3 regions of the Nonomuraea insulae genome follow, and region 3 is predicted to be linked to each of the others. Evidence: riboswitches for the same ligand, from Rfam matches in the RefSeq annotation. Region 3 holds a riboswitch; each other region holds the start of a gene.
What was found. Region 3 has a riboswitch for thiamine pyrophosphate ahead of ACFPZ3_RS43350 (FAD-dependent oxidoreductase). Riboswitches for the same ligand answer to the same signal wherever they lie in the genome.

Region 1: linked by a shared signal. The riboswitch ahead of thiC (phosphomethylpyrimidine synthase ThiC) and the one ahead of ACFPZ3_RS43350 (FAD-dependent oxidoreductase) in region 3 are both predicted to bind thiamine pyrophosphate.
Region 2: linked by a shared signal. The riboswitch ahead of ACFPZ3_RS05780 (purine-cytosine permease family protein) and the one ahead of ACFPZ3_RS43350 (FAD-dependent oxidoreductase) in region 3 are both predicted to bind thiamine pyrophosphate.

Annotation. Positions count from the first base shown of each region.
Region 1 is NZ_JBHSPA010000108.1:80,178-85,112, reverse strand. It holds gene ACFPZ3_RS60600 (ArsR/SmtB family transcription factor) at 40-342, shown strand; gene ACFPZ3_RS60595 (YbaK/prolyl-tRNA synthetase associated domain-containing protein) at 332-853, shown strand; gene ACFPZ3_RS60590 (cellulose binding domain-containing protein) at 864-1,904, opposite strand; gene ACFPZ3_RS60585 (universal stress protein) at 2,011-2,832, opposite strand; gene ACFPZ3_RS60580 (hypothetical protein) at 2,838-3,185, opposite strand; TPP riboswitch at 3,276-3,388, shown strand; gene thiC (phosphomethylpyrimidine synthase ThiC) at 3,381-4,925, shown strand.
Region 2 is NZ_JBHSPA010000008.1:68,757-73,691, forward strand. It holds gene ACFPZ3_RS05760 (Fpg/Nei family DNA glycosylase) at 1-220, shown strand, start outside; gene ACFPZ3_RS05765 (MFS transporter) at 213-1,613, opposite strand; gene ACFPZ3_RS05770 (winged helix-turn-helix transcriptional regulator) at 1,690-2,124, shown strand; gene ACFPZ3_RS05775 (rhodanese-like domain-containing protein) at 2,202-2,525, shown strand; TPP riboswitch at 2,580-2,695, shown strand; gene ACFPZ3_RS05780 (purine-cytosine permease family protein) at 2,685-4,007, shown strand; gene ACFPZ3_RS05785 (methylated-DNA--[protein]-cysteine S-methyltransferase) at 3,970-4,545, opposite strand; gene ACFPZ3_RS05790 (ATP-binding protein) at 4,640-4,935, shown strand, end outside.
Region 3 is NZ_JBHSPA010000057.1:20,613-25,547, forward strand. It holds gene ACFPZ3_RS43340 (thiazole synthase) at 102-857, opposite strand; gene thiS (sulfur carrier protein ThiS) at 850-1,050, opposite strand; gene ACFPZ3_RS43350 (FAD-dependent oxidoreductase) at 1,047-2,300, opposite strand; TPP riboswitch at 2,269-2,385, opposite strand; gene ACFPZ3_RS43355 (NAD(P)/FAD-dependent oxidoreductase) at 2,444-3,607, shown strand; gene ACFPZ3_RS43360 (Rv2175c family DNA-binding protein) at 3,638-4,012, shown strand; gene thiE (thiamine phosphate synthase) at 3,990-4,628, shown strand; gene ACFPZ3_RS43370 (polyprenyl synthetase family protein) at 4,744-4,935, opposite strand, start outside.

The DNA of each region.
Region 1 (4,935 bases), on a different contig from region 3:
AAGCTGGACAGGGAATTAGCTAATTGCCATAATGCCTTGGTGCTGGACATCGACCTGGTCAAGGCGCTGGCCAATGACAAGAGGCTGCTGGTCCTGGAGTGGTTGCGTGATCCCGAGCGGCATTTCCCGCCGCAACGCGACGGCGACCTCGTACGTGATGGCGTCTGTTCGCTGTTCATCGCCGAGAAGCTCGGCGTGAGCCAGCCCACCTGCGGCGAGCATCTCAAGGTGCTCGCCAAGGCGGGGCTGATCCGTGGCCGGAGGATCAAGCAGTGGGTGTTCTACCAGCGCGACGAGGAACGGATCGCGGCGGCGAAGGAGTTGTTGGGCAGTGACTGGTGAGCCGTATCCCGCTTACGAGCGCTTGATCGGGGACATGGAGGCCGCGAAAGCGCGTTACCGGGTGATCGACCACGCGCCCGAGGGGCGTACCGAGCAGGTCAGCGCGTTGCGCGGGCACGACGTGTCGCAGGCGGCCAAGTGCCTGATCGTGATGGTCAAGGTAGGCAAGAAGCAGACCCGGCACGTGCTGGCCGTCGTGCCCGGGGATGCCCGGCTCGACCTGCAGGCGGTCAAGGCGCTGCACGACGGCACATACGTGGCCTTCGCCGGCAAGGAGAAGGCCGAGGAGCTGGCCGGGAGTGTGAGCGGGACGGTGTTGCCGTTCAGCTACGACCCCAGGCTCGAGCTGGTCGCCGATCCGTCGCTGCTGGACCAGCCCGAGCTGTACTTCAACGCCGCCCGCCTCGACCGCTCCGTGGCGCTGGCGACCGACGACTACGTGCGGCTCGCGGCGCCCAGACTGGCCGCGATCACGGCGCCCAGACTGGCCGCGATCACGGTGAACGACTGAGCGCTGGCGATCACAGCGAACAACTGGGTGTAGGGGCGGTGTTGGCGCCGTTCCAGGAGGCCAGGAAGCCGAACGTGGTCGAGGCGCCGGGCGCCAGGGTGCCGTTCCAGCTCACATTCCGCACCGTCACCGAGGACCCGCTCCCGCCCAGCGTCCCGCCCCAGATCTGGGTGATCTGCTGCCCGTTCGCGAACGTCCACCCCACCGTCCAGGCGCTCGTCGCCGCGGTGCCGGTGTTCTTGACGGTGACCTCACCCTGGAAGCCGCCCTGCCACTGACCGGTGGCCTTGTACGTGGCCGCGCAGCCCCCCTGCGGAACGGTAGGGGTGACGGTAGGCGTGGAGGTGGGGATGCCGGACAGGGCGTTCACCAGGGCCGGGTACCACTTGTCGGACATCTTCTGGTCGCCCGCGGCGTTCGGGTGCACCCCGTCGTAGGTGTCCGTGCCCGTGCTGAACCCGGCCCACTGGTCGACCACCGTGATCGGCGACTGCTGGGTGGTGGTCGCGGAGGCCCAGGCGGGGATGGCGTTGTTGAAGTTCACGGCTCGCTGGGCGCAGTCCGCGCAGCTGGACGGGTTCATGGGGATGATCTTGGCGACGATGATCTTCATGGCGGGGTTGCTGGCCCGCATCTGGTTCACCATCGTGGTGAACGCGCTGAGGATCGTCGCAGGGGCGATGTTGCTCCACACGTCGTTGGTGCCGAGATGCATCAGGACGACGTCGGGCTTGGTGGCGGAGAGCCAGCCGGTCAGCAGGTTCTGGCCGGCGATGTTGGTGGCGAGGTAGCCGCCGTGGCCCTCGTTGTCCCCGTCGTGCGCCACTCCGCAGCCCTGCGGCGGCAGCGTGCCCACGAAGTCGATGTTGGTGTAGCCGGTGCTCCGGAGGCGGTTCCAGAGCAGGGCCCGCCAGCAGCCGGGGGATCCGGTGATCGAGTCGCCCAAAGGCATGATCCTGGTGGCGGCGGCGCTGGCCGTGGCGGTGGTGGCGAATAACACCGCCGCGGCCAGGGCCAGCATCGCGGCCAGCACGGAGCCGGTCTTGCGCATCGTCTGCTCTCCCGTCGTAGCCTGCGCAGATCGTAGGATCGCGCGGCGGTGACGGGAAGCGGGCGATCATCGCGGAGAGCATGACCTGGGGGGATGGATGTAACTTTCAGCCGTGTACGACAGCGAGGGGCCCGGGGGCGTGGTGCAGCAGCGCCTGGCTGATCGAGCCGATGAGCATCCCCGCGAACTGTCCGTGCCCGCGCGACCCGACCACCAGCAGGTCCGCACCCACGGCCGCCTCTTTGAGCACCTCCACCGGATGGCCGTGCACGACCTCCGCGACCACGTCCACCCCGGGATGCCGGTCCTGGTGCCCGGCCAGCGACTCCTTCAGCCGCCGCAGCACGTCCTGCTCGCCTTCGCGGTCGGCCGGCTCGAAACCGCCGGCATGGGGCCAGGCCCACGCCTGTACGGCACGCAGCCGCGCGCCCCGCAACTCGGCCTCGGCGAAGGCGAACTCCAGCGCCCGCCCGGCTCCGGGCGAGCCGTCGGTCCCGGCCACGATCTCGCCGCGCGGGGAGAGGGGCAACTCGTGGACCAGCACGACGTCGGTGCGCGCGTGCGCCGTCACTCCATAGGCGACCGACCCGACCAGCAGCCCGCGTACACCACCGATCCCTCGGCTGCCCACGACCAGCAGTTCGGCCCCCTCCGACGCCTTGATCAGCGCGGATCGAGGATCGCCCGGCAGCAGCAGGCCCTCCACCCGCACCCGCGGCCACTCCCGCTGGATCCGGTCCTGGGCGGCGGCGAGCACGGTGTTGGCGCCCTCGCGCATCCACCGGGCGACCTCGGCGTAGCGGACGGTCTCTCCGCACACCCACTTCGGCACGGCATGCGCCACGGTCAGTGGCGTCTGGCGCAGCGCGGCCTCGGCCGCTGCCCAGGCGGCCGCCTCCAGGCCGGTGCGGGAGCCGTCAACCCCCACGATGATCACTGTGCGTAACACTCCACCTCGGCCCGGCGCGACGCGATCCCCTTCGCCTCGGAGTCACGGGTGCACGCGCGCTCGGACTTGCTGAGCCGCAGCGTGCCGCAGACCGACACGCCGGAGTAGGTGCGGCAGTCGAGCTGGTGGTCGGCCTCGCCGATGCGGTACATCTCTCTGACCGCCGCACGGCATTTCGCCTTCCCCGTGTCGGAGTAGCGGCACTGGGCGATCATGGTGTCGTACTGCTCTTGGCTGACTTCGTGCTGATCCATGCCGTCCCCGGCGGCTGCGGTTGCGCCGGACGCGGCCATCACGACGAGTAGTCCTGCGACAGCGGCGATTCTTCTCATGTTCCCCCTGATGGGGACCGTACCGCTCAGGGCGATCGCCAAACCTCGCCGTGCTGGTTTGGGCCGGGGCCCGGCGTGGGTACGATCACCGCCGTCCAACGCGGGAGCCCGGTGTGGACCGGGCTGAGAGGACGGCTGACAGCCGCCGACCGCCAGAACCTGCTCCGGATAATGCCGGCGAAGGGAGTTTGCGCGATGAGTGGCGCGCGCTTTTCCAAGACCTACCTCGGTGACCTGAGGGTGCCCATGAGGCAGGTGCGACTGTCCGACGGCTCGGCGGTCACGCTGTACGACACCTCGGGCCCGTACACCGACCCCTCCTTCGAGCCGGACCTCGGGCGGGGGCTGCCGCGCCCGCGTGAGCCGTGGATCCGCGAGCGCCGGGAGGCGGGCGAACCGGTCACACAGGTCGGGTGCGCCCGGCGCGGGCTGGTGACCAGGGAGATGGAGTTCGTGGCCGTGCGCGAGGGGGTCGCGGCCGAGTTCGTCCGGCAGGAGGTGGCCGCGGGCCGGGCCATCATCCCCGCGAACGTCAACCATCCCGAGTCCGAGCCGATGATCATCGGCCGTAACTTCCTGGTGAAGATCAACGCCAACATCGGCAACTCCGCCGTGACCTCCTCCATCGAGGAGGAGGTGGAGAAGATGACCTGGGCCACCCGGTGGGGCGCCGACACGATCATGGATCTGTCCACCGGTGACGACATCCACGAGACCCGCGAGTGGATCCTGCGCAACTCGCCCGTCCCGGTCGGAACCGTGCCCATCTACCAGGCGCTGGAGAAGGTGAAAGGCCGTCCCGAGGCGCTGTCGTGGGAGGTTTACCGCGACACGCTGATCGAGCAGTGCGAGCAGGGCGTCGACTACGTGACCGTTCATGCGGGGGTGCGGCTTTCGTACGTGCCGCTCACCGCCCGCCGCAAGACCGGGATCGTCTCACGCGGGGGCTCGATCATGGCCGCCTGGTGCCTCGCGCACCACCGCGAGAGCTTCCTGCATGAGAACTTCGCCGAGATGTGCGAGATCCTGGCCCGCTACGACGTGTCGTTCTCGCTCGGCGACGGGCTCAGGCCGGGGTCGATCGCGGACGCCAACGACGAGGCCCAGTTCGCCGAGTTGCGCACGCTCGGGGAGCTGACCGGGATCGCGCGCGAGCACGACGTCCAGGTGATGATCGAGGGGCCGGGCCACGTGCCCATGCACAAGATCAAGGAGAACGTCGACCTGCAGCGCGAGCTCTGCGACGACGCCCCGTTCTACACGCTCGGCCCGCTCGTTACCGACATCGCCCCTGGTTACGACCACATCACCTCGGGCATCGGGGCTGCCATGATCGGCTGGTTCGGCACGGCCATGCTCTGCTACGTCACCCCCAAGGAGCACCTCGGCCTGCCCGGCAAGGACGACGTCAAGACGGGCGTGATCACGTACAAGATCGCCGCCCACGCCGCCGACCTCGCCAAGGGCCATCCGCGGGCGCAGGCGTGGGACGACGCGCTGTCGGACGCGCGCTTCGAGTTCCGCTGGGAGGACCAGTTCGACCTGTCGCTCGATCCCGGCACGGCGCGCTCCTTCCACGACGAGACCCTGCCCGCCGCGCCCGCCAAGACCGCGCACTTCTGTTCGATGTGCGGGCCCAGGTTCTGCTCGATGAAGCTCAGCCACGACATCAGGCAGGCGGGTTACGCGGAGAAGGCGGCCGAGTTCAGGCGGCTCGGCGGCGAACTCTACGTCGAGTAGCCCTTTGTCC
Region 2 (4,935 bases), on a different contig from region 3:
CGACGCGGTCGAGCGGGCCCATGGGCTGGCGGCCAAGGATCTCAAGGCGGAGAAGAAGTCGGGGCTGCGCGTGCACAACCGTGCCGGGCAGGCGTGCGACGTGTGCGGCGACACGATCAGGGAGGTCTCGTTCGCCGACTCCTCGTTGCAGTACTGCCCGACCTGCCAGACAGGCGGCAAGCCGCTGGCCGACCGCCGCCTGTCCAAGCTGCTCAAGTAGCGCTCAGCACCTGCCGCCGGGCTCGGGTGCGCAGGCCGGCGACGGCGATGACCGCGGCCAGCAGCGTGGCCGTCACGGGCACCACCAGGGCGGTGCGCATGGCGTCGAGCCCGGCCTCCGCGCTCGACGCCTGGCCGAGGGCCGCCACGTTGACCGCCGTCACCATCGACAGGCCCAGGGCCGCGCCGAACTGGAACGAGGAGTTGATGAGCCCGCCCGCCAGGCCCTGCTCGTGTTCGGCGATGCCGTCGGTGGCCACGATCGTCAGCGGGCCGTAGACGAAGGCGAACATCAGGCCGATCAGCAACATCGACGGCAACATGGCCGCGTACGTCCAGTCCAGGCCCACCCCGAGGAACAACGCGTACGCCAGCAGCCCCGACACCAGGCCGCCGAGCACCACCCTGGCGTTGCCGTAGCGGTTGACCAGCCACGGCGTGAGCGTCGGGGCGAGCACCACGTCGGCGGCGGCCGCCAGCAGGGCCAGGCCTGTCTGGATGGCGGACCAGCCGCGCAGTTCCTGGAGATAGAGCGTGATCAGGAACTGGAAGCCGAAGAACGAGGTCGTGAGCAGGGCCGCCATCAGGTTCGCCCGGACCAGCGGGCCCGAGCGCAGGAGGCCGAGGCGGACCAGAGGAGTGGCGGAGCGGCGTTCGACGGCGATGAAGACCGCCAGCAGGGCCAGGCCGCCGGCGAAGGCCGCGACCGTCAGGGGCAGGCCGTCGGACGGGTGCTCCAGGCGTACGACGCCGTAGACCAGCGCCATCATCGCGCCCGTGATGCTCACCGCGCCCACGAGGTCGAAGCCCCCGGCCGGGCGGCGTTCCGCGGCCGGCTCCTTGAGCAGGGGGATCGCGGCGATCAGGAGGGCCAGCGACAGCAGGACCGGGGCGAAGAACACCCAGCGCCAGCCGATCGCGGTCAGCAGGCCGCCGATCACCAGCCCGAGAGCGAACCCGCCCGCCGCCGTCCCCGCGTAGATCAGCAGGGCCCGGTTGCGCCGCGGGCCCTCGGGGAAGGTCGTGGTGATCAGTGAGAGCCCGGCGGGCGTCATGAACGCGGCGGCCACCCCCGTGACGAACCTGGCCACCAGCAGCACCCACCCCTCGTCCGCGAAGCCGCCGAGCCCGGAGAAGAGCAGGAACACCACCAGCCAGAGCAGGAACATCCGCCGCCGGCCCAGCAGGTCGGCCGCCCGGCCGCCGAGCAACATGAAACCGCCGTAACCGAGCACGTACGCGCTCACGACCCCGCTCAGCATGCCCGTGGACAGCCCGAGGTCGGCCCGGATCGACGGAAGGGCGACGTTCAGCATGGCCACGTCGATGCCCTCAAGGAAGATGGCCCCGCACAAGATGATCAGTACGCCCCAGGAGCGGGCAGGGACAGACACAACAAACCCCCGGTTACTTCTCGGCATGTCAGTTATCTCTTGTAACCGTCCACATCATGGGCCAGCATGAAATGTCATGGAAGACGGCACTTTGAGGTCACTCAGTTACTGCGAAGGCACCATGGACGACGACTACGACGTACGCCAGTGGGACACCAGGGAGGACTGCGAGGTCCGGCAGATCCTCGACCGCATCGCCGACAAGTGGTCGCTGCTGGTCATCGCCCTGCTCGACTGCCAGAGCCTGCGCTTCACCCAGCTCCGCCGCGAGATCGACGGCGTCAGCCAGCGCATGCTCAGCGTCACCCTGCGTCAGCTCGAACGCGACGGGCTGGTCAGCCGCACGGTCTATCCCGTCGTGCCGCCCAGGGTGGACTACGCGCTGACACCGCTCGGCCGTACGCTGCACCAGACCATCAAGTCCCTGGTCACGTGGACCGAGCAGCATCAGGGGGAGATCGCCGCGGCGCGTGCCACCTACGACGCGCGTGTTCATGGCCTCACTCCGTGAGGCGGGCTCGGTCGCCAGATGCCGCCGTCGCTCCTCCTCCAGACGACGGCACTCCCTCGCCGCGAGATGATGGAGTCATGACCGTTCCTGAGATCGAGGCCAACGCCGTTCCCTCCGACGCCTACCTGCTCGACGTCCGTGAGCAGGACGAATGGCTGGCGGGGCACGCGCCCGAGGCCGTGCACATCCCCATGACCCAGATCCAGGGCCGGGTCGAGGAGGTCCCCGACGACCGCACGGTCTACGTCGTCTGCCGGGTGGGCGGCCGCTCGTCGCAGGTAGCGGCCTGGCTCAACCAGATCGGGCGCGACGCGATCAACGTCGGGGGCGGCATGCAGTCGTGGGAGTCCGCGCGCCGGCCGATGGTGAGCGAGACGGGACAGCCGCCCTTCGTGGCGTGAAGTCACCCACTATGGCGGATTAGTCGCCATTGAGGCATGATGAGGGCGCCAACTACAGATCGTCGCGGGAGCTCGGGGTCGCCGGGCTGAGAGGGCAGCTAGAAATCCGCTGCCGACCGCCTGAACCTGTCCGGGTAATGCCGGCGTAGGGAGTGCGCGATGACGCATGGCGTCGAAGAAGTCCCTCTGACCCTCGAAGGCACGGCGCCGAGGACCCTCGGGGTGCTCGACCAGGGTGCGCTCTGGGCGAACCTGGGGGTCAGCCTGCTCGGCTTCTCCGGAGCGCTGTTCCTGCTCGACCCGCTCGGCAACGCCCCGCTCAGCCTGGCCGCGGCGCTGGTGGCGACGGTGGTCGGCAGCCTGATCGGCACGGCCATGGTGGGGCTGTCCGCCATCCCTGGCACGCGGGAGGGCAAGCCCGCCATGGTGCTGCTGCGCGGGCTGTTCGGGGCCAGGATCTCCTACGTGCCCACGGTGCTGAACATCGTGCAGATGCTCGGCTGGGGAGCCTTCGAGCTCTGGGTGATCGCGCAGGGGGCCACCGCGATCTTCGGTTCGGTCCCGTACCAGGTGTGGGTGATCGTGGCGGGGGTGCTCACCACCGCGCTGACGATCTGGCCGCTCGGGTCGATCCGGCTGCTGCGCCGGTACGTCACCGTCGGCGTGATCGTGGCGATGGTCTGGTTCGCGGTGTTCTTCCTGCGTGAGGCCCCCACGCACGAGGGCGGCACCTGGACGGCCTTCCCCGCCGCGGTGGACTACGTGATCGCGCTGTCGGTGTCGTGGGTGCCGATGGCCGCCGACTTCGCCCGCCACTCGCGCTCCGGCCGGGCCGCCTTCACCGGCGTGGTCGGCGGCTACACGCTGGCCCAGGTGGCGTGTCTGGGGCTGGGCGTGTACGCGGTGGCCATCGCGGGCGGGGCGGAGGCGGGGTCGGTGTTCGGCGCGTTCGTCGCGGTGCCGCTCGGCGCGTTGTTCTTCGGGATCCTGGTGCTGCGCGAGACCGACCAGTCCTTCGCCAACGTCTACTCCACCACGGTCTCGCTGCAGAACCTCATGCCGCGCATGGACCGGCGCGTCTTCTCCGTCGTCATCGGCGTGCTCACCGTGCTGATCGCCCTGGTCGCCGACGTCAACTCCTACGGCGCGTTCCTGGGTGTGATCGGGGCGGTGTTCGTGCCGATGTTCGCGGTGCTCGCCGTGGAGTATTTCGTGCTGGGCGGCGCCGGCCGCTGGAACACCGCGGAGAACGCGCCCTCGCGCTGGTCGATGCTGGTGCCGTGGGCGCTGGGCTTCGTGGCCTACTGGCTGACGACCTCGACGCCGACGGTCCCCGAATGGGACGCGCTGTGGAACGGCGTGCGCGAGGCCATCGGCTTCACCCGGCAGCCGTGGATGAACGGCGCGCTCGGCGGGGCCTTGGCAGCCGCGCTGGTGACGCTGCTCATCGGCCTGCTGCGGCGCTCCGCTGCTCGACGTTGAGCAGGTGCTGCTTGGCGTGCGCGCCGCCCGCGTAGTCGCCGAGCACGCCGTCCTCGCGCACCACCCGGTGGCAGGGCACGATCACGCAGAGCGGGTTGGAGGCCAGCGCGTTGCCGATCGCCCGCAGCGCGCGCGGCCGGCCGATGCTCTCGCCGATCGCCTCCAGCGTCGTGGTCGTGCCGTAGGGGACCGCCATGGTCTTCTGCAGCACCGTACGGGCGAAGGAGGTCGCAAGAGCCAGGTCCACCGGCGTGGCGAACGCGCGCAACCGCCCGGAGAAGTACGCGTCCAGCTCTCTGCGCACCGGGTCGAGCCGCCTGGCGTCGGGCCCGATGAAGCTGCCCACATGCCTGGTGACCAACTCGTAGACGTCGTTCTCCGCCTCGAAGCTGCAGGCCGCGAGGCCCTTGCCCGTCACGGCCAGCACCAGCCTGCCCACGGCCCCGTCGTAGGTGCCGAAGGCGATGTCAGGGAATGTGTCACCCCGATAGGTGCTGGAGGTCACCCTCAGCAGGGCATCGAGATCGTTGCTCGACATACCCTCACCCTCCTGCCCGTCGGGAATCACCGTGACCGCAGCGTATCGGACGGATCGCCCGACGTACCCACCGCGCCACGTGCACTATGGAGGAGTGGGGGACGAATGGGCCGGTAGTGACGATGAGATCTCTCGCGCGGTGCTCGCCAGCTCGCCCAACGCGGTCGTGGCGCTCGACCGCGACGAGAGCGTGCTGGTGTGGAACGCCGCGGCCGAACGCATGTTCGGATGGACGGCGGAGGAGCTGCTCGGGCGGCGGGCGCCGATGGTGCCTGACGAGCTGAGCGCCGAGCACAACGGCGTGCTGGAGCGCGTGCGGACCGGCGACCCGGTGTCGCTGCGCACCAAACGCCTGCACCGCGACGGAGACCTGCTCGACCTGCGGGTGGA
Region 3 (4,935 bases):
CACTGGGAGGGCCCGACCGCCCGAAACCGATGCGGAGACGTTTTCGTTGGAACGCCCCCGCACCCGCCCCACAGCCTCCCCGGCCACGCGCCACGCCGCCGTCACGGCGTCATCGGGGAGGACGCCTCCGCGTAGCGGCGGCGCGGGATGCGGCCCGCCTGCCGGGCCAGCCGCCCGGCCACCACCGCCCCCTTCATGGCCGTCGCCATGAGATCGGGCCGCTGCGCCCTCGTGACGGCCGTCGCCAGCAACACGGCGTCACAGCCCAGCTCCATCGCCAGCGCGGCGTCGCTGGCCGTGCCGATGCCCGCGTCGAGGACCACCGGCACGGAGGCCGCCTCCACGATGAGCTCGATGTTGTGCGGGTTGCGGATGCCCAGTCCCGAGCCGATCGGCGCGCCCAGCGGCATCACGGCCGCGCAACCGGCCTGCTCCAGCCGCCGCGCCAGCGCCGGGTCGTCCCCGATGTACGGCAGCACCACGAACCCGTCGGCCACCAGCCGCTCGGCCGCGTCGAACGTCTCGATCGGGTCGGGCAACAACGTCCGCTCGTCGGCGATGACCTCAAGTTTGACCCAGTTCGTGCCCAGGGCCTCCCTGGCCAGCCGGGCCGTCAGCACGGCCTCGCCCGCGGTGAAGCAGCCCGCCGTGTTCGGCAGCACCTTGATGTCGCGCCTGCGCAGCACGTCCAGTACGGAGCCGCGCGCCTCCGGGTCGAGCCGCCGCATCGCCACCGTGGTCAGCTCCGTGCCCGAGGCCGCCAGCGCCTGGTCGAGCACCTCCAGCGAGGGCGCGCCGCCGGTTCCCATGATGAGCCGGGAGGAGAACTTCTCCCCGGCGATGATCAGATCATCCACCTTGCACCGCCGTCAGAACCTCCACGCGGTCACGGTCGCTGAGCGCCGTCGTCTCCCAGGCGCTGCGGGTGACCACCTCGTCGTTCACGGCCACTGCCACTCCGGTGGTGGCCGGGGTCAATGTGTGTACGGCCTGCGCCACGGTCATACCGTCGGCCACCTCGTGCGTGGCCCCGTTGATGGTAAGAATCATGAAATTTCCCGAAATCTCCCTGGCGCGCACAACGCCGCCAGCTCGCTCTCCTCGCCCAGCAGGATGGCCGTCGTCAGCGGCGCCAGCAGCACCCCGCCCCGATGATGCCCAGTCGCGAACGTCAGCCCAGGCGTCCCGCTCGGGCCGATGACCGGCAGGTTGTCCGGTGTGCCCGGCCGCAGCCCGGCCACCACGTCGGCGACCTCCAGCTCGGTGACCCCGGGCACCAGCTCCCTGGCGTCGCGCAGCAGCTCGTAGAGCCCGCCGGCCGTCACCCTGGTGTCGAACCCCATCTCCTCCTGCGTGGCCCCGACCACCAGCTCGCCGTCACCCCGGGGGACGAGGTAGACGGACGAGCCGTGCACCGTGCCGCGTACACACCGGCCGAGCAGCGGCTGGGGCGACCGCAACCGCATGATCTGCCCCTTGACCGGCCGCACCGGCACCTCGGCCAGCCCAGCGCTCCACGCCCCAGCCGCCAGGACGACCCGCTCGGCCGCCAACTCCGACGGCATGCCTCCGGCTTCGAGCTCTTCCGGCGGCGCTAGACGTACTCCCACGACCGCGCCGCCCTCGTACAGCAGCTCGGTCACGCGGGCGCGCACCACGGGGACGCCCCGCCGCTCCAGCGCGGTCAGCAGCGCCGCCGTCACCCGGCGCGGATCCACCCAGGCGTCGCCGGAGGCCAGCAGCCCGCCACGCACGGACGGGGCCAGCATGGGCTCCAGCCAGCGGCACTCACGGCCGGTCAGCCGCTCGACCGGCAGCCCCAGCTTCTCCATGTACGCCGCCAGTTCCTCCAGCGCCGCCATGTCATCGGCCCCGAACGCGACGTCCAGCGTCCCCTCGGTCCGAAGATCCAGCCCCTCCACCGCGGCCGGCCCAGGGCCGGCGGCCTGCCAGCCGCGCCTGTCCGACCCGCCACCGGCACCGCGCCCGGCGTCCGTGCCCGGCCGGGCGTCTGCGGTCAGTCCGGCATCTGCGGTCAGTCCGGCGTCCGCGGTCAGTTGCGCGGCGAAGGCGGGCCAGCGGCGTAGCGAGGCCGCCCCCAGCCGCAGCAGCGGCGTCTCGGTGTAGGTCACCTCGCTGACCGGGGCCAGCATGCCCGCGGCCGCGTAGGAGGCGCCCTTGCCGGGCGCCGGGTCCACGACGGTCACCGGGTGACCCTGGCGGGCCAGTTGCCAGGCGACGGAGAGTCCGACGACCCCGCCACCAACGATCACATTCACCTGCGCTCCCTTCGCCGGCATGATCCGGATCAGGTGTCTTGCGGTCGAAGGCCCGACGAAGCCTTCCTCTCAGCCCGGTTACGGCCGGACTCCCGCGCGTCTTTCATCCACAGCCTACGGCCTCGGTGCGACGTCCAAGCACACCCCCCGTTATCGTCATCAACGTGAACCAAGTCGTGGTGGTGGGAGCGGGCCTGGCCGGAGTGCGCACCGTGGAGGCCCTGCGGGGGCGCGGATTCACCGGCCGGATCACCCTGATAGGCCAGGAGCGCCATCCTCCCTACGACCGCCCGCCCCTGTCCAAGGCCGTGCTGGCCGGCGATGCCGACACCAGTTTCGTCGAGACCGACCTCGAGGCCATGGAGGTCGACTTCTGGCCGGGCGTCAGCGCCAAGTCGCTGCGCGCGGGCGTCGTGGAGACCACCGAGGGCGAGGTCGCCTACGACGGCCTGGTCATCGCCACCGGCTCCGAGCCGATCAGATTGCCGGGCGACGGCCCTCAGCACGTCCTGCGCACCCTCGACGACGCCCACGAGCTCAGGGCCACGCTCGTCCCCGGCGCCCGCATCGTGATCATCGGCGCGGGCTGGATCGGCGCGGAGGTCGCCACCGCGGCCCGCCGCGCGGGCTGCGCGGTGACGGTGATCGAGTCGGCCCCCACCCCGCTCGCGACCGCCGTCGGCACCGAGATCGGTGCCCGCACCATCCCCTGGTACGACGGCATCGACCTGCGGCTCGGCACCATGGTCGACTCCGTCGACGAGGGCGGCGTGCGACTGGTGGGCGGCGAGTTCATCGAGGCCCACGTGGTCGTCACCGGCATCGGCGTACGCCCTGCCGTCGGATGGCTCGCCGACGCCGACATCGACCTGCACAACGGCGTCGTCACCGACGAGCACCTGCGCGCCTCGCTGCCGAACACGGTCGCGGTGGGCGACTGCGCCGCCTGGTGGTCGCGCCGCTGGGGGACCAGGCTCAGGGTCGAGCACTGGGACACCGCGCTCAACGCCCCCGAGGTCGCCGCCGCGACGCTGCTGGGGGAGGATGCGGTGTACGATCCGGTTCCGTACTTCTGGTCGGAGCAGTTCGGGCACATGGTGCAATATGCCGGGCACCATCCCGCGGGCGACCGGCTCATCTACCGAGGCGAACCCGAGGGCAAGTGGTCGGCCGTCTGGCTCACCGCCGACGACACCCTCGCCGCGGTGCTCGCCGTGGACCGGCCGCGCGATCTCGTCCAGGGTCGCCGGATCATCGGCGCAGGACACCGCCTGGACGCGGAACGCCTGGTAGATCCACAAGTCGTTCTACGAGATTGTGTTGTTTGAGCAAGCACGGCATGTGGTAGTTGTGGTTTCGTGACGCTTTCTGTTGCACAGATCGACCGGGAGACCGAGCAGCTCGTCGAAGAGTGGCTCACACTCCCCGAAGTGGCTAAGTGCCTTGACCTTTCGATCGGGCGGGCCAAGCAACTCCTTAAGGACCACAAGCTCCTCGGCGTGCGCCGTGGGAGCGGCGGGCCACAGGTGCCCGCGGTGTTCCTCGATGGAAAGGACGTGATGAAGGGCCTGCCCGGCACACTTACCGTGTTGCAGGACGCCGGCTACGACGATGTCGAGTCGCTACGCTGGCTCTTCACCCCCGACGAGTCCCTGCCAGGATCGCCCATAGACGCGATCAAGGCCGGCCGTCATACCGAGGTCAAGCGGCGTGCCCAAGCCCTCGGTTTCTGAGGCCCGCCTCTATCTCTGCACAGACGCTCGCCGCGACCGCGGCGATCTGGCAGAGTTCCTCGATTCGGTGCTGGCCGGGGGCGTGGACATCATCCAGCTGCGGGAGAAGGGCCTGGAGGCACGCGAAGAACTCGCGCTCCTGGAGGTCTTCCGCGACGCCTGCGACCGGCACGGCAAACTGCTGGCCGTCAACGACCGGGCGGACATCGCCTACGCCGCCCGGCCCGACGTGCTCCATCTGGGGCAGGACGACCTTCCTGTGACGGTCGCGCGAGAGATACTCGGCGACGACATCGTCATCGGACGGTCCACCCACTCCTCCGCCGAGGCCTCCGCCGCGGCTGTGGAGGAGGGCGTCGACTACTTCTGCTGCGGCCCCACCTGGCCCACACCCACCAAGCCGGGCCGCCCGGCTCCCGGCCCGCCGCTGCTGCGGCACGCGGCGTCGCTGGGCTCCTCGCGGCCGTGGTTCGCGATCGGCGGCATCGACCTCGTCAATCTCGACGAGGTCATGTCGTACGGGGCGAGCCGGGTGGTGGTGGTACGCGCGATCACCGACGCCGACGACCCTGGTGCGGCGGCGGCGGAGTTCGCCAAACGCCTGTCGGCCCGCTGACTACCCGAGACGCCCGCCACCCCGGCGGGCGTCTCGGCCCACAACGCCGTTCCCATGCCACGACGGCAGCCAAGGTCTGTCGGCTTGCCCGCTGTCCGTGCGGTCCAGGCGCGGGTCAGGTCTTGCGGGATGTGGCGGCGATGGCCAGGTCCGTGAGTGCCGTGCGGGAGCCGGGTGTGACCGGGGCCGGGTCGAGGGCGGCGAGCGCCTCACCCAGATAGTCGCCGATCAGGTCCTCGCACTCCTGCAGCGCGCCGGTGTCGTCGATGATCTGCCGCAACGCATCCACCCCCCGTTCGTCCAGCTC